One region of the Chromobacterium paludis genome, then DNA from elsewhere that is predicted to be linked to it. Evidence: predicted binding sites of a transcription regulator. Region 1 holds the regulator's gene; each other region holds the start of a gene.
What was found. Region 1 encodes sigma-54, which starts transcription at its own class of promoters, with help from an activator protein. Its sites were predicted from a motif close to CTGGCACGCTTCATGCTT; they were not measured.
Positions count from the first base shown of each region.

Region 2: glnL (nitrogen regulation protein NR(II)) is a predicted target of sigma-54. The motif match lies at 1,699-1,716, and genes of this name have one in related genera.
Region 3: glnK (P-II family nitrogen regulator) is a predicted target of sigma-54. The motif match lies at 3,305-3,322, and genes of this name have one in related genera.

Region 1 covers NZ_CP043473.1:2,386,344-2,390,904, reverse strand. Annotated here, with positions in the region: gene ptsN (PTS IIA-like nitrogen regulatory protein PtsN) at 1-371, opposite strand, end outside; gene hpf (ribosome hibernation-promoting factor, HPF/YfiA family) at 494-820, opposite strand; gene FYK34_RS11045 (RNA polymerase factor sigma-54) at 891-2,288, opposite strand; gene lptB (LPS export ABC transporter ATP-binding protein) at 2,292-3,020, opposite strand; gene lptA (lipopolysaccharide transport periplasmic protein LptA) at 3,017-3,565, opposite strand; gene lptC (LPS export ABC transporter periplasmic protein LptC) at 3,555-4,124, opposite strand; gene FYK34_RS11025 (KdsC family phosphatase) at 4,121-4,561, opposite strand, start outside.
Region 2 covers NZ_CP043473.1:2,663,889-2,668,449, reverse strand. Annotated here, with positions in the region: gene ntrC (nitrogen regulation protein NR(I)) at 1-561, opposite strand, end outside; gene glnL (nitrogen regulation protein NR(II)) at 589-1,647, opposite strand; gene FYK34_RS12435 (DUF4124 domain-containing protein) at 1,797-2,258, opposite strand; gene glnA (type I glutamate--ammonia ligase) at 2,383-3,801, opposite strand; gene FYK34_RS12425 (rhodanese-like domain-containing protein) at 4,077-4,529, shown strand.
Region 3 covers NZ_CP043473.1:4,256,432-4,260,992, forward strand. Annotated here, with positions in the region: gene FYK34_RS20225 (type 2 periplasmic-binding domain-containing protein) at 1-302, shown strand, start outside; gene FYK34_RS20230 (glutathione S-transferase N-terminal domain-containing protein) at 424-1,026, shown strand; gene FYK34_RS20235 (ClpXP protease specificity-enhancing factor) at 1,036-1,455, shown strand; gene FYK34_RS20240 (ammonium transporter) at 1,579-2,889, opposite strand; gene glnK (P-II family nitrogen regulator) at 2,916-3,254, opposite strand; gene FYK34_RS20250 (accessory factor UbiK family protein) at 3,567-3,854, shown strand; partial or broken gene FYK34_RS20255 (YifB family Mg chelatase-like AAA ATPase) at 4,040-4,561, shown strand, end outside.

The DNA of each region.
Region 1 (4,561 bases):
AACAGTTGGGCCAGCTCAGACAGCACTTGCAGGTGCAGGTCGGTGGCGTGTTCCGGCACCAGCAGCACGAACAGACACTGCACCGGCTTGCCGTCCGGCGCCTCGAACGGAATCGGCGCCTTCAGCCGGATGAACACGCCGGTGGCTTCCTTCAGGCCGCGCGCGCGGCCGTGCGGAATGGCCACGCCCTGGCCCAGGCCGGTGGAGCCCAGTTTTTCGCGGCTGAACAGGCTGTCGAAGATTTCGCTGCGGGCGATGCCGCGCGTGTTTTCCACCAGAAGCCCGACTTGCTCGAACACGCGCTTCTTGCTGGAGACGTCCAGATCCAGCAGAACATGGTCCGGAGTCAGTATCTTGCCGATGAGATTCATATTGGATTATGCATGCGGCGCTGGAATAAACCCGGGATTCTACGTTGCCTTGATAGTACTGAAAACCGGGCGGCGCAAAGAAAAACGGGAACCCCTGGGTTCCCGTTGTTTTCAAGCTCGCGTCACAGCGAGGCCTGAGACGCTTCGCCGGAGCTCTGGGCCCGGTGTTCGGTCAGCTTTTCCTTGTGCTTGAGCACCTGGCGGTCCAGCTTGTCCATCAGCAGGTCGATGGCGGCGTAGAGATCGGCCTCGGAGGCTTCGATGTGGATGTCCTTGCCGGACAGATGCACATTGACCTCGGCCTTTTGAACCAGTTTGTCCACGGACAGCGTAACGGAGACGTCGATCACATTGTCGACGTGGCGGGTAATGCGCTCCAGTTTGTTCTCGATGTATTCGCGCAGCGATGGCGTGACTTCCAGGTGCAGGCCAGTTACTTTGAGGTTCATACCCTAGCTCCTTCTGGTGTTGACCGCCCGGGCGGGTTGTCGGGCGGCATTGTATTCTTGTGCTGACTCCTCACAGAGCCTTGCGCAGATTCACCGCCGGAATCTGCATGGCTTCACGATACTTGGCTACGGTGCGTCTGGCAACCTGTATTCCCTGCTTGGCCAGCGCGTCGGCGATGGCGCTGTCGGACAGCGGCTTCGCCCGGTTTTCGCCTTCTATCATGCCGCGGATGTGAGCCTTGATGGCGGTGGCGGAGCACTCGTCACCGCTTTCAGTCTCCAACGAACTGCCGAAGAAATACTTGAGTTCGAACAAACCTCTCGAACAAAGCAGGTATTTTTGGCTGGTGGAGCGGGATACGGTGGATTCGTGCAGGCCCAGTTCCTCTGCGATATCGCGCAGGATCAGCGGGCGCATCGCCACTTCGCCTTGTTCAAAGAACAATTGTTGACGTTCAACAATAGCTTCCGCCACTTTCAGAATGGTGTCAAACCGCTGCTGGATGTTCTTCACCAGCCAGCGCGCCTCTTGCAGGCGGGCCGACATTTCGCCGCCCTGGCCCCGGCTGTCGGCCAGCATGCGTTCGTACAGCTGGTTGACGCGCAGCCGCGGCACGGCCGAGCGGTTCAACTCCGCCACCCAGCGGCCCTTGAGTTTGCGCACGCTGATGTCGGGGATCACGTAGTGGACATCGCCGTGATGGAAGCCGGTGGCCGGATGCGGGTTCAGCCGCGCGATCAGGGCCTGCGCCGCGCGCAGCTCGGCATCGGTGCAGCCCAGTAGCTTCTTCAGCTTGGCGTAGTCGCGGCCGCCCAGCAGCGCGAGGTGTTGTCGGACGATGGCCAGCGCCAGGGCATGGCCGGGCTCCGCGGCGGGGAGGCGCTGCAATTGCAGCTGCAGCGATTCCGCCAGCGTGCGCGCGCCCACGCCGGCCGGGTCGAACTGCTGCAGCAGCGCCAGGCCTACCGCCAGTTCGTCGCTGTCCAGCAGCAGTTCCAGCGGCAGATGGCTGGCCAGTTCGTCCAGGCTGGATTGCAGATAGCCGTCGTCGTCCAGCTCCTCGATCAATAGCCGCACGATGGCTTCGTCGCGGCGGGGCAGGGCGATTTCGCCCAGCTGGGCCAGCAGGTGCTCTCGTAGGCTGACCGGGCAGGGCACGTTGAGCATGGGGTCGTAGTCGTCGCCGCCGCCCTGGGCGCGGCTGCCGGCGCCCCAGTCCATCAGCTCGCCTACGCTGTCGTCGCGGCTGTCGGCCGGCTCGTCCGGCGTCGAACTATCCTGGCTTTCGGATGCGGACTCGCCGTCCCGCGGCTCGTCGCCGCGCTCCAATAGCGGATTGTCCAGCAGGAAGCGCTCCACCTCGGCCTGCAGGTCCAGCGTGGAAAGCTGCAGCAGCTTGATGGACTGTTGCAGCTGCGGCGTCAGCGTCAGCTGTTGCGAAACCTTGAGCTGTAGTGCCTGCTTCATCGCTTACAGGTGGAAGTGCTCGCCAAGGTAGACTTTGCGCACCTTGTCGTTGTTGACCAGTTCCTCGGGCACGCCGGAGGCCAGCACCGAGCCGTCGCTGATGATGTAGGCGCGGTCGCAGATGCGCAGGGTCTCGCGCACGTTGTGGTCGGTGATCAGCACGCCTATGCCGCGTTCCTTCAGGAAGGAGATAATTTTCTGGATGTCGATGACGGCGATCGGGTCCACGCCGGCAAACGGCTCGTCCAGCAGGATGAAGCGCGGGCGGGTGGCCAGCACGCGCGCGATCTCCACGCGGCGGCGCTCGCCGCCGGACAGCGCCAACGCGTTGCTGTCGCGCAGGTGGCCGATGTTCAGGTCGTCCAGCAACAGGTCCAGCTCCTGTTCCAGCTCCTTGCCTTTGAGGCCGGCGATCTCCAGGATGGCGGCGATGTTTTCTTCCACCGTCATGCGGCGGAAGATGGATGCCTCCTGCGGCAGGTAGCCCAGGCCCAGCTGGGCGCGCTGGTGGATGGGATAGTGGGTGAGGGATTGCTCATCCAGCCGGATGTCGCCGTCGTCGGCGCCGATCAGGCCGACGATCATGTAGAAGCTGGTGGTCTTGCCGGCGCCGTTGGGGCCGAGCAAGCCGACGACTTCGCCGCTTTCTATGCTCAGCGAGACGTCCTTGACCACCGTGCGCTTCTTGAAGCGCTTCTTCAGGTGGGAAACGGTGAGAACGCTGTGCTTCATGGCTTGGCTGCCCCGCCGGCCGGTTGCGAGGCGGCCTTTTTCTTGGGCTGGATGATGACCACGGCGCGGCCCTGGCCGCTGGCGGACGGGCCGCCGCCCACGACTTCGAAGGTTTCGTCCAGGGTGTTGTAGCGGATCACATTGCCGATGGACAGGTCGCCGTTGCGCTTGACGCGCGCATTGCCGGTCAGCACCACCAGATGCTTGGCGCTGTCGTAGTCCAGCACGCTGGTTTGGCCCTCTACCCAGCCGCCGTCGTTGTCCATTTTCTGGCGGAAGGTGACGATGCGGCCGGTAGCGTGCAGCGTCTGGTTGCCGTCCTTGTCCTGGCTCACGGTCAGCTTGTCGCCGGTGAGGCGCAGCGTGCCTTGCACCACCACGACATTGCCGCTGCAGGTGGAGACGTTCTTGTTCTTCAGCTCCGAAACGCAGCCGTTGTCGCTGGTGATTTCGATGTTCTTGTCGCGGTCGGCCTGTTCGGCTTGGGCCAGCGCGGCGGCGGCCAGCAGCAGGCCGGCCAGCAGGATGCGGGGTTTATTTGGCATAGATGATCTTGGTTCTGGAAAGCAGAGTCAGCAGCCCTTGCTGGTGCTGGTACAGGAAGCCGATGGAGTGCGCTTCGGAGTGGCCGCGGTAGATCGCCGTCGGGGCCTTGGAGCTGGCCACCTCCTTGCCGGTGTCCACCAGCATCGCGCTGCTCAGCATGCGGATTTCCGGCTGCTGCGAGTCTGCGGGTTTGATCAGGGTGACGTTCTTGTCGAAGTATGCCTGTTGCGTCTTGTTGTTGTAACGGCCGGTTTCGCCGATGACGTGGTATTGCAGCACGCCTTGCTGGTACTGGTACAGGTCCGGCTTTTCGAAATACGCTTCCGGCTTGCCGGGGTATTGCCACATGCGGCTGGCGATCAGGCGGTCCATCAGCTTGCCGTGTTCGTCGTAGCGGGTGGCCACCAGGTTTTCCGCTACGTATTCCGGTTTGTCCGGGTCCAGCTCGCGGTGGCGGGTGTCCCAGCGCGAAATCTGGTCCAGCCACAGCGTCAGCATGGCGGTGAGGCCGATCAGCAGCACCGGGAACAACCGGTGGGAGCGCAGCAGGCGCATCATGCCAGGTATTCCGCGATGATGGCGTCGAAGGTGCCCTGCGCCTGCATGATCAGCTCCACCAGTTCGCGCACCGCGCCGTGGCCGCCGGGGTTGCCGGTGACATAGTGGCAGTGCTGTCGCACTTGCGGCGGCGCCTCGGGCACCGCCACCGCCAGGCCGACGCGGGTCAGGATGGGCAGGTCGATCAGGTCGTCGCCGATGAAGGCGCATTCTTCGGCGGAGAAACCGGTTTTTTGCAGCAAGTCGGCCAGCGCCACTTTCTTGTCATGCACGCCGCCGTAGTAGTGGTCTATCTTCAGCGCGCGGGCGCGGTGCTCCACGCAGCGGTCGGCGCGGCCGGAGATGATGGCCAGCTGCACGCCGGTGCGGCTGAGCAGGCGCAGGCCCAGACCATCCTGCACGTAGAAGGATTTGCTCTCTTCGCCCTGGGCGTTGTA
Region 2 (4,561 bases), 280 kb from region 1:
CTTGCCGGCGCGGATGGAGTGGCGGTGCAGCGCCTCCGCCACGCGCTCCTTGCCGGTGCCGGATTCGCCGGTGATCAGCACGGTGACGTGGGACTGGGCCAGGCGGCCGATGGCGCGGAACACGTCCTGCATGGCCGGCGCCTGGCCCAGCAGCACCGGCAGCGCCTCCGGGCTGTCCGGCCCGCCGCTCTGGGCCTGGCTCTCGGCCAGCGCGCGCTCGATCAGCAGCACGGCCTGGTCGATGTCGAAGGGCTTGGGCAGGTATTCGAAGGCGCCGCCTTGGAAGGCAGATACAGCCGAATCCAGGTCCGAATGGGCGGTCATGATGATGACCGGCAGCTGCGGATGCTCCTGCTTGACCTTGGCCAGGAACTTCAGGCCGTCGGTGCCGGGCATGCGGATGTCGGAAATGATGGCCTGCGGCGTGGCGTCGTACAGCGCGTTCAGCGCGTCGTCAGCGCTGGAGAAACTGGCGAAGCTTATGCCGGCCCGGGTCAGCGCCTTTTCCAGCACCCAGCGTATCGCCTTGTCGTCGTCGATGATCCAGACTGCTTGCCCCATGGGCGTTCTCCTCGTGTTCTTTTGTCGTTATGCCGCGTCGTTGCCGAAGGGCAGCAACACGGTGAAGCAGGTTTGCCCCGGCCGCGATTCGAACTCTATGCTGCCGCCGTGCTGGTGGACGAAGGCCTGGGCCAGGGTCAGGCCCAGGCCGGTGCCTTCGGCGCGGCCGGTGACCAGCGGGTAGAAGATGTGGTCGCGGATGTCGTCGGGAATGCCTGGGCCGTCGTCTTCGATCTGCAATTTCAATGCCAGCTGGTGGCGCTTGCGCGCCAGCGTGATCTGGCGCGCCACCCGCGTGCGCAGCACGATGCGGCCCTGGCCGCGCAGGGCCTGCACCGCGTTGTTGACGATATTGAGCACCACCTGGATCAGCTGTTCCTTGTCGGCGGTGAGCAGCGGCAGGCTAGTGTCGTAGTCGCGCGCCACGGCCAGGCCTTGCGGATGCTGGGCCAGGGCGATGCTGCGCACCCGCTCCAGCACTTCGTGGATGTTGACCTGGCTGCGGCTGCGGCTGCGATGCGGCGCCAGCAGCCGGTCCACCAGGGTTTGCAGGCGCAAGGCCTCCTCGGTGATGACTTCGGTGTATTCCTTCAGCTCCGGCCGGTCGGCCAGTTCGTGCTCCAGCAATTGCGCGGCGCCGCGGATGCCGCCCAGCGGGTTCTTGATCTCGTGCGCCAGGTTGCGGATCAGCTCGCGGTTGGCTTGGTGCTGCAGCAGGGAGCGTTCCTCGTTGGCGATTTTCAGCTGCTGATCGAGTGGCCTCAGCTCGATCAGCGCCAGCGGCGCGTCCGCGTCTATCGGCGTGATGGACAGGGCCACATGCAGCACCACGTCATGATGCTGCGGGCGCAGCTCCAGATCGTGCTCGATATAACTGGCGCCTTGGCGCAGGGCAGTGGCGAGCGCCTGCTCCAGGGCCGGACTGGGCTGGAACAGGTCGATCAGGCTGCGGCGCAGCAGCTCGCGGCTGCCCAGCGCCAGCAGGTTTTCGCAGGCGGGATTGACGAAGCGCAGCGCGGCGGCGGCATCGCAGATCAAAACCGGCGTGTCTAGCAGTTCCAGTCCGGCAAAGCTGGGTGTCGACATGGGCGTCCGTTATGGTTGGGATGAGCGGCGCAGGCGCGCCGACGCATTGCACAGCAATAAGCGCGCCAGCTTGGAGGGGGCGAAAGAGCGGTCCCGCGGCGCAAAGGCGGCGGCTGGATGGATAGTTTGCACCAGATTGGTGCGGCGGGCTAGGGCAGGCCCAGTTCCTTCTTCAGGGCCGCGACGTTTTTCTCGCGGTCGGTGACTTCATCTTGCAGTTTTTGCACCCGGTTCAGGTATTTCTGATAGTTGCGGGCCTCGTCGCCCAGGCGCACGGCCTTGCCGTCCGCCAGCGCTTTCTTCGCCGTTTCCAGCGCCTTGGCCTCGTTGGCCAGTTCCTGTTCCAGGATTTTCTTGCGGCCGTTGTCGCGCTGTTTCTGGGTGTCGGCATCCACGCTGGGGTAGCCGCCGGAAGCGGCGGGCTTCTCTGCGTTGCCGCCGGCCGGCTTGCGGCTGTGGTAGGTGGATAACGGGTTCAGCGTGATGGGCTGGGCGCCGCGCAAGGGCACGTTGGTGTAGGTGACGTTGCCTTGGGCGTCGACATATTTGTAGATGGCGGCGGCCTGCGCGCCGCCGCAAGCCAGCAGCAGGCATAAAGCGAGTGTTTTCATCGTCTGAAGCGGGTATGGATGCCCCTGCATGATAAGCAAATCGAGACGGGCCGTCATGCGACAGGCGGCGCGGAAATGTAAAACGGCAGCCCGCGGGCTGCCGTTTTGCGCGCTGCGTTTCAGCTTACAGCGAATAATACATCGCGAACTCGACCGGGTGGGTGGTCATGCGGGCCAGGTTCACTTCCTGCATCTTCAGTTCGATGTAGGCGTCGATCCATTCGTTGGAGAACACGCCGCCGCGGGTCAGGAACTCGCGGTCCGCGTCCAGCGCGGCCAGGGCTTCGTCCAGCGAGGCGCAGACGGTCGGGATCAGCTTGTCTTCTTCCGGCGGCAGATCGTACAGGTTCTTGTCCGCGGCGTCGCCCGGGTGGATCTTGTTCTGGATGCCGTCCAGGCCGGCCATCAGCAGCGCGGAGAAGCACAGGTACGGGTTGGCCAGCGGATCCGGGAAGCGCGCTTCGATGCGGCGAGCCTTGGGGCTGGCCACGTGCGGGATGCGGATGGACGCGGAGCGGTTCTTGGCGGAGTAAGCCAGCTTCACCGGCGCTTCGTAGTGCGGAACCAGACGCTTGTACGAGTTGGTGCCCGGGTTGGTGATGGCGTTCAGCGCCTTGGCGTGCTTGATGATGCCGCCGATGTAGTACAGGGCGGTATCGGACAGGCCGGCGTAGCCTTCGCCCGCGAACAGGTTCTGGCCGTCTTTCCAGATGGACTGGTGAACGTGCATGCCGGAGCCGTTGTCGCCGACGATGGGCTTGGGCATGAAGGTGGCGGTCTTGCCGTAGCTGTGGGCCACGTTGTGCACCACGTACTTCAGGATTTGCGTCCAGTCGGCGCGCTGGGTCAGCGTGCTGAACTTGGTGCCGATTTCGTTCTGGCCGGCGGTGGCCACTTCGTGGTGATGCACTTCCACCGGGATGCCCAGTTCTTCCAGCAGCAGCACCATGGCGGAGCGGATGTCTTGCGAGGAATCCACCGGCGGCACCGGGAAGTAGCCGCCCTTGATGCCCGGACGGTGGCCCATATTGCCGCCTTCGAATTCTTCAGCCGAGGCCCAGGCCGCTTCTTCGGCTTTGATCTTGACGAAGCAGCCGGACATGTCGGCGCCCCAGGTGATGCTGTCGAAAATGAAGAATTCCGGCTCCGGGCCGAAGTAGGCGGTGTCGCCCACGCCGGAGGCTTTCAGGTAGGCTTCGGCGCGCTTGGCGATGGAGCGCGGGTCGCGGTCGTAGCCCTTGCCGTCGGCCGGGTCGATCACGTCGCAGTGCATGAATACGGTCGGCTCGTCGAAGAACGGGTCGATGCGGGCGGTAGCCGGGTCGGCGATCAGCAGCATGTCGGAGGCTTGGATGCCTTTCCAGCCGGCGATGGACGAGCCGTCGAAGGCATGGCCGCGTTCGAACCAGGCGTCGGCATCTTCCAGCAGCACGTGTGCCGGGATGGAGACGTGCTGTTCTTTGCCGCGGGTATCGGTAAAGCGCAGATCGACAAATTTGACGTCGTTTTCTTGGATCAGCTTGACTACGTCGGCTACTGCCATGGTTTATCTCCTGAAAGGCAACGTGCACCCAAGGGCAAGTGCGGAAAATTGGTACGCCCGGCATTAAGCAGGAAGCGTGCCAGCTTGAAAAACGCAGCTGCTGCATTGTGTCATAGCCATTTGGCCTTAGCCAGCAGCCTGGTATGGACAATATTGAACCAGCTTGGTGCCGCGTGAATTTGATATGCACCATATTGGTGCTATTTGCCAGCCATGCCGCCTGGGCAGATAATCGACAGCATAGGCACAACGTGTTGCAACAGGAGGAAACCAGCATGAGCCGCATGAGCCAGATACTGCAGGCCGCGCATGAGCGGGCCGAGAAAATGGGATTGCCCTATAGCGGGGCGGTGTTGCCGGACGAGGCCTACGAAATGATGCAAGGCTTGCCGAAGGCGGTGCTGCTGGACGTGCGCAGCCACGCCGAATGGCAATTCGTCGGCACGGTGCCGCAAGCGGTCAACATCGAATGGCGCAGCTTCCCCGGCATGGTTCCCAATCCGCACTTCTGGGCGCAGTTGACCCACCAGGTGGACCCGGAGGCGGTGCTGCTGGTGCTGTGCCGCTCCGGCGCGCGCTCAGACGAAGTGGCGCGGCTGGCCGCGGCCAATGGCTATAGCGAGGTCTACAACGTGCTGGAAGGCTTCGAGGGCGACAAGGACGAGAACGGTCATCGCAACTCGGTGGGCGGCTGGCGTCAGCGCGGCCTGCCTTGGGCGCAGGGCTGAGCGGTTTGACGGCGGCGGTTGAAGTTTGCGGC
Region 3 (4,561 bases), 1.9 Mb from region 1:
CGGTGGTGCCTGAGTTGCGGGCGGTTGGGATGTTGGTCGAAGAGGCGAACAATGACGAAGCGAATCTGCGCAAGCTTCAGCTGGGGCGCTTGGATCTTATGCTGGCCAACGCTGACGAAGTTGAGCATTTAGTGGCGAATGAGCCGGCGCTGGCGCAGCGAATCCAAAGGCTGGAGCCGCCTATTTACCGGAATCCGCTCTATTTGCTGCTATCCCGGCGGCTAAGCAATTGGCCAAAAGTGATGTCGGATTTCAATGCGGCTTGGGAGCGCGGGGAGGCGATGCGTACGATTGAAAAATGATGAGCGGCAATAAATCAATTTAAAAACAATGACTTATTCTATTTTTCTGGAAAATCGCAATGCGTCGGTGGTATACTTCAGCTCGTTTGATAACTTCTAGTCTTGCAAGGATTTCACCACCATGATGACCCTCTATTCCGGAATCACCTGCCCCTTCAGCCAGCGCTGCCGCATCGTGCTCTTCGAAAAGGGGATGGATTTCGAAATCATCGATGTGGACATCCATAACAAGCCGGAAGACCTGGCTGTGATGAATCCGTACAACGAAGTGCCGGTTCTGGTGGAGCGCGACTTGATCCTGCACGAGTCCAACATCATCAACGAATACATCGACGAGCGCTTCCCGCACCCGCAGCTTATGCCAGCCGATCCGGTGATGCGCGCTCGCGCCCGCCTGTTCCTGCACCGTTTCGAGAACGAGCTGTTCATTCACGTCAAGACGCTGGAAGCCGGCGCCACCGGCAAGGAAGCCACCAAGGCGCGTGAAGCGATCCGCGACGGCCTGACCACCATCGCGCCTATCTTCGCCAAGCAGAAGTTCATGCTGGGCGACGATTTCTCGATGATAGACGTGGCCATCGCCCCGCTGATGTGGCGCCTGGAGCACTACAACATCGACCTGGGCAAGAGCGCCGCGCCCATCCTGAAGTACGCCGAGCGCATCTTCCAGCGCCAGTCTTTCATCGACTCGCTGACGCCGTCCGAGAAGGCGATGCGCAAGTAAGGAAACGCGATGAGCACCAGCACCAAGCCCTACATGATCCGCGCCTTGCACCAGTGGTGCTGCGACAATGGCCACACACCCTACGTCGTGGTCTGGGTCAATGATAAAACCGATGTGCCGCGCGAGTTCGTCAAGAACAACGAAATCGTGCTGAACATCGCTTACAGCGCGACCAAGAATCTGAAGATGGACAACGACTGGATCTCGTTCTCAGCACGCTTTGGCGGAATGTCGCGAGAGATCTGGCTGCCGGTGGGCAATGTGATGTCCATCTTCGCGCGCGAGACGGGCGAGGGCATGGGCTTTGAGGTGGAGCCGATGGCGGATCACGCCGACTTGAAACCGGCGCCGGACGCGTCTGGCAAAAGTGATGACGAGCCGGGTCCGAACCGCCCCGGCGGCCGTCCCAGCCTGCGCATCGTCAAGTAGGCAGACCAAACACGAAACCGGCCCAAGGCCGGTTTTTTTTGCGCCCGCTGCGGCGCGTGGACGAAAAAAAACGGGGCCGAAGCCCCGCCAAGTCCCTTACACAACAATCTTGATCGGTCTGGTTTACTCCACGCGCTCGCCGTGCAGCACCAGGTCCAGGCCCTCGCGCTCTTCGTCTTCGGCGACGCGCAGTCCCAGTACCATGTCCACTAGTTTCAGCAGCACAAAGGTTACTACCGCGCAGTAAGCCGCGGTCACGCCGACGCCCAGCGCCTGGGTGGCGAGACTGCCGTCGGCGCCGCCGATGTCCTTGACCGCGAACACGCCGGTCAACAGCGCGCCCAGGATGCCGCCCACGCCGTGCACGCCGAAGGCGTCCAGAGAGTCGTCATAGCCCATCATGTGTTTCAGCCCGGTGGCGCCCCAGAAGCACACCACGCCTGCGGCCAGGCCGATGGCCAGGGCGCCCTTGACGTCGACGAAGCCGGCGGCCGGCGTGATGGCGACCAGGCCCGCCACCGCGCCGGAGGCGATGCCCAGCACCGACGGCTTCTTCTTGGCGATCCACTCGGCGAACATCCAGGCCAGCGCGGCCATCGCGGTGGCAACCTGGGTGGTGACCATCGCCATGCCGGCGCGGCCGTCGGCGGCGGCGGCGGAACCGGCGTTGAAGCCGAACCAGCCCACCCACAACATGGAGGCGCCCACCAGAGTCAGCACCAGGTTGTGCGGCGGCATGGCGTCCTTGCCGAAACCGACGCGCTTGCCCAGCACCAGCGCCGTGACCAGGCCGGCCACGCCGGCGTTGATGTGCACCACGGTGCCGCCGGCGAAGTCCAGCACGCCCTTATCTGCCATCCAGCCGCCCGGCGCCCAGACCCAGTGCGCCACCGGGGCGTAGACCAGCAGTGACCACAAGGTCATGAAGACCAGCATGGCGGAGAATTTCATCCGTTCGGCGAAGGCGCCGGTGATCAGCGCGGGGGTGATGATGGCGAAGGTCATCTGGAAGGTCATGAACACCGATTCCGGGATGGTGCCGGCCAGCGGGTGCACCGCCACCTTGCCAGCATCCTTCATGAATACCATGCCGTCCAACATGACGCGAGACAGGTCGCCGATATACGGATTGCCTACGGTGAAGGCCAGGCTGTAGCCGATGACCGCCCACAGCACGGTCACTAGCGCAGTGATGGCGAAGCTTTGCATCAGCGTGGCCAGCACGTTCTTCTTGCGCACCATGCCGCCGTAGAACAGCGCCAGGCCGGGAATGGTCATGAACAGCACCAGGGCGGTGGAGGTCAGCATCCAGGCGGTGTCGCCGGAGTTGATCACCTTGACGGCAGCCACCGCCGGGCCTGCCGGCGCGTCGGCCAGGGCCGGCAGGGAGAGGGTGGCGAGCGCGGCCGCCGCTGCAGCGAGTTGTTTTTTCATTATCGTTTCCCCAGTGTCTCGTGGCGTCAGACGGCGTCGGCGCCGGTTTCGCCGGTACGGATGCGGATCACCTGCTCCAGGTCGTAGACGAAGATCTTGCCGTCGCCGATCTTGCCGGTGCGGGCGGATTTTTCGATGGCTTCCACCACCTGGTCCAGCAGCGCGTCGTCGATGGCGATTTCCAGCTTGACCTTGGGCAGGAAGTCGACGACGTATTCGGCGCCGCGATACAGCTCGGTGTGGCCTTTCTGGCGGCCGAAGCCTTTGACCTCGGACACGGTCACGCCTTGCACGCCAATGGCGGACAGGGCTTCGCGGACTTCGTCAAGCTTGAACGGCTTGATGACTGCGGTAACGAGTTTCATGACGGCTCCTTTTCGGGCGGTAGACAGATTTGGTTCTGCTGCGAACGGTAATGCAGGAATCGTGCCAGCTCGTGCGGAGGCCGCCACTATTCATGATGCGGCGCAATAGCGGGGCCTGGTCGCATTATGGCACTGTATTTGTGCACTGCAACGGGAATGAGTGCACCGTCATGGTGCGCAGGGGTGGGCGTATATCAGCTGGCTTTCGCGGCGGGGCGGTGAGGGACTCGCCGACGGGACAGGAAGGCGGGAGCAAGGCAGCGCTTTTTGCTACACTCCGCTTGAATATCAAGACACTGCGGGAGTCCGAATATGTTGAGTCAGAAACTGTTTGAAGAAATCAGCGCCAAGATCAGCGAAACCATCGCCGCCAGCCCGGCCAAGGACATCGAAAAGAACGTGCGCGCCATGATGGCCTCCACCTTCGCCAAGATGGATCTGGTGACGCGGGAGGAATTCGACGTGCAGCAAGCGGTGTTGACACGCACGCGCGAGCAGTTGGCGGCGCTGGAGTCGCGTTTGGCCAAGCTGGAGGGCCAGGTGTTCCCGGCGGAGGCGGCTGAGAAGGTGGCGGAACAGTCGGAGCTGGGCCACTCCTGAATGGCGGAGGCGAATTAGACATCGCTCCTGGCGCACGCTCGCGGCCTGCTGCGACATCGCGCGGGGATGCCGCCAAAACCTAGTCATGCGTGTCGATATGGCCTCATTCAAACAAGGGAGTCCGGTTTGACATCCACAAGCGCAGCACTACAGTCCAAAGCCGTGCGAGAAGGGACGGCCCGCTGATGTCGCTCGCCATCTTGTACAGTCGCGCCTTGCAGGGCATGCAGGCGCCGGAGGTGGCGGTAGAGGTGCATCTGGCCAATGGGCTGCCTGCCTTCACCTTGGTGGGATTGCCCGAGGCCGAGGTGAAGGAAAGCCGCGAAAGGGTGCGTGCGGCCATCCTGACCTCTGGTTTTGAGTTTCCCGCGCGGCGCATTACCGTGAACCTGGCGCCGGCCGATCTGCCCAAGGATTCCGGCCGTTTCGACTTGCCCATCGCCATCGGAATCCTATTGGCTTCGGGCCAGGTCAAGTGTGATGATATCGCTCAGTATGAGTTTGCCGGAGAACTGGCCCTGGGCGGAGCCTTGCGCCAGGTCCGGGGCGCGCTGGCGATGGCCTGTCATTGCCAGGCTGCGGGGCGCGCTGGCGATGGCCTGTCATTGCCAGGCTGCGGGGCGCGCTTTCGTCTTGCCGGCGGAGAGCGCGGCGCAGGCGGCGGCGGTGGTGGGCGCGCGCGTTTATGGCGCCGCCACGCTATTGCA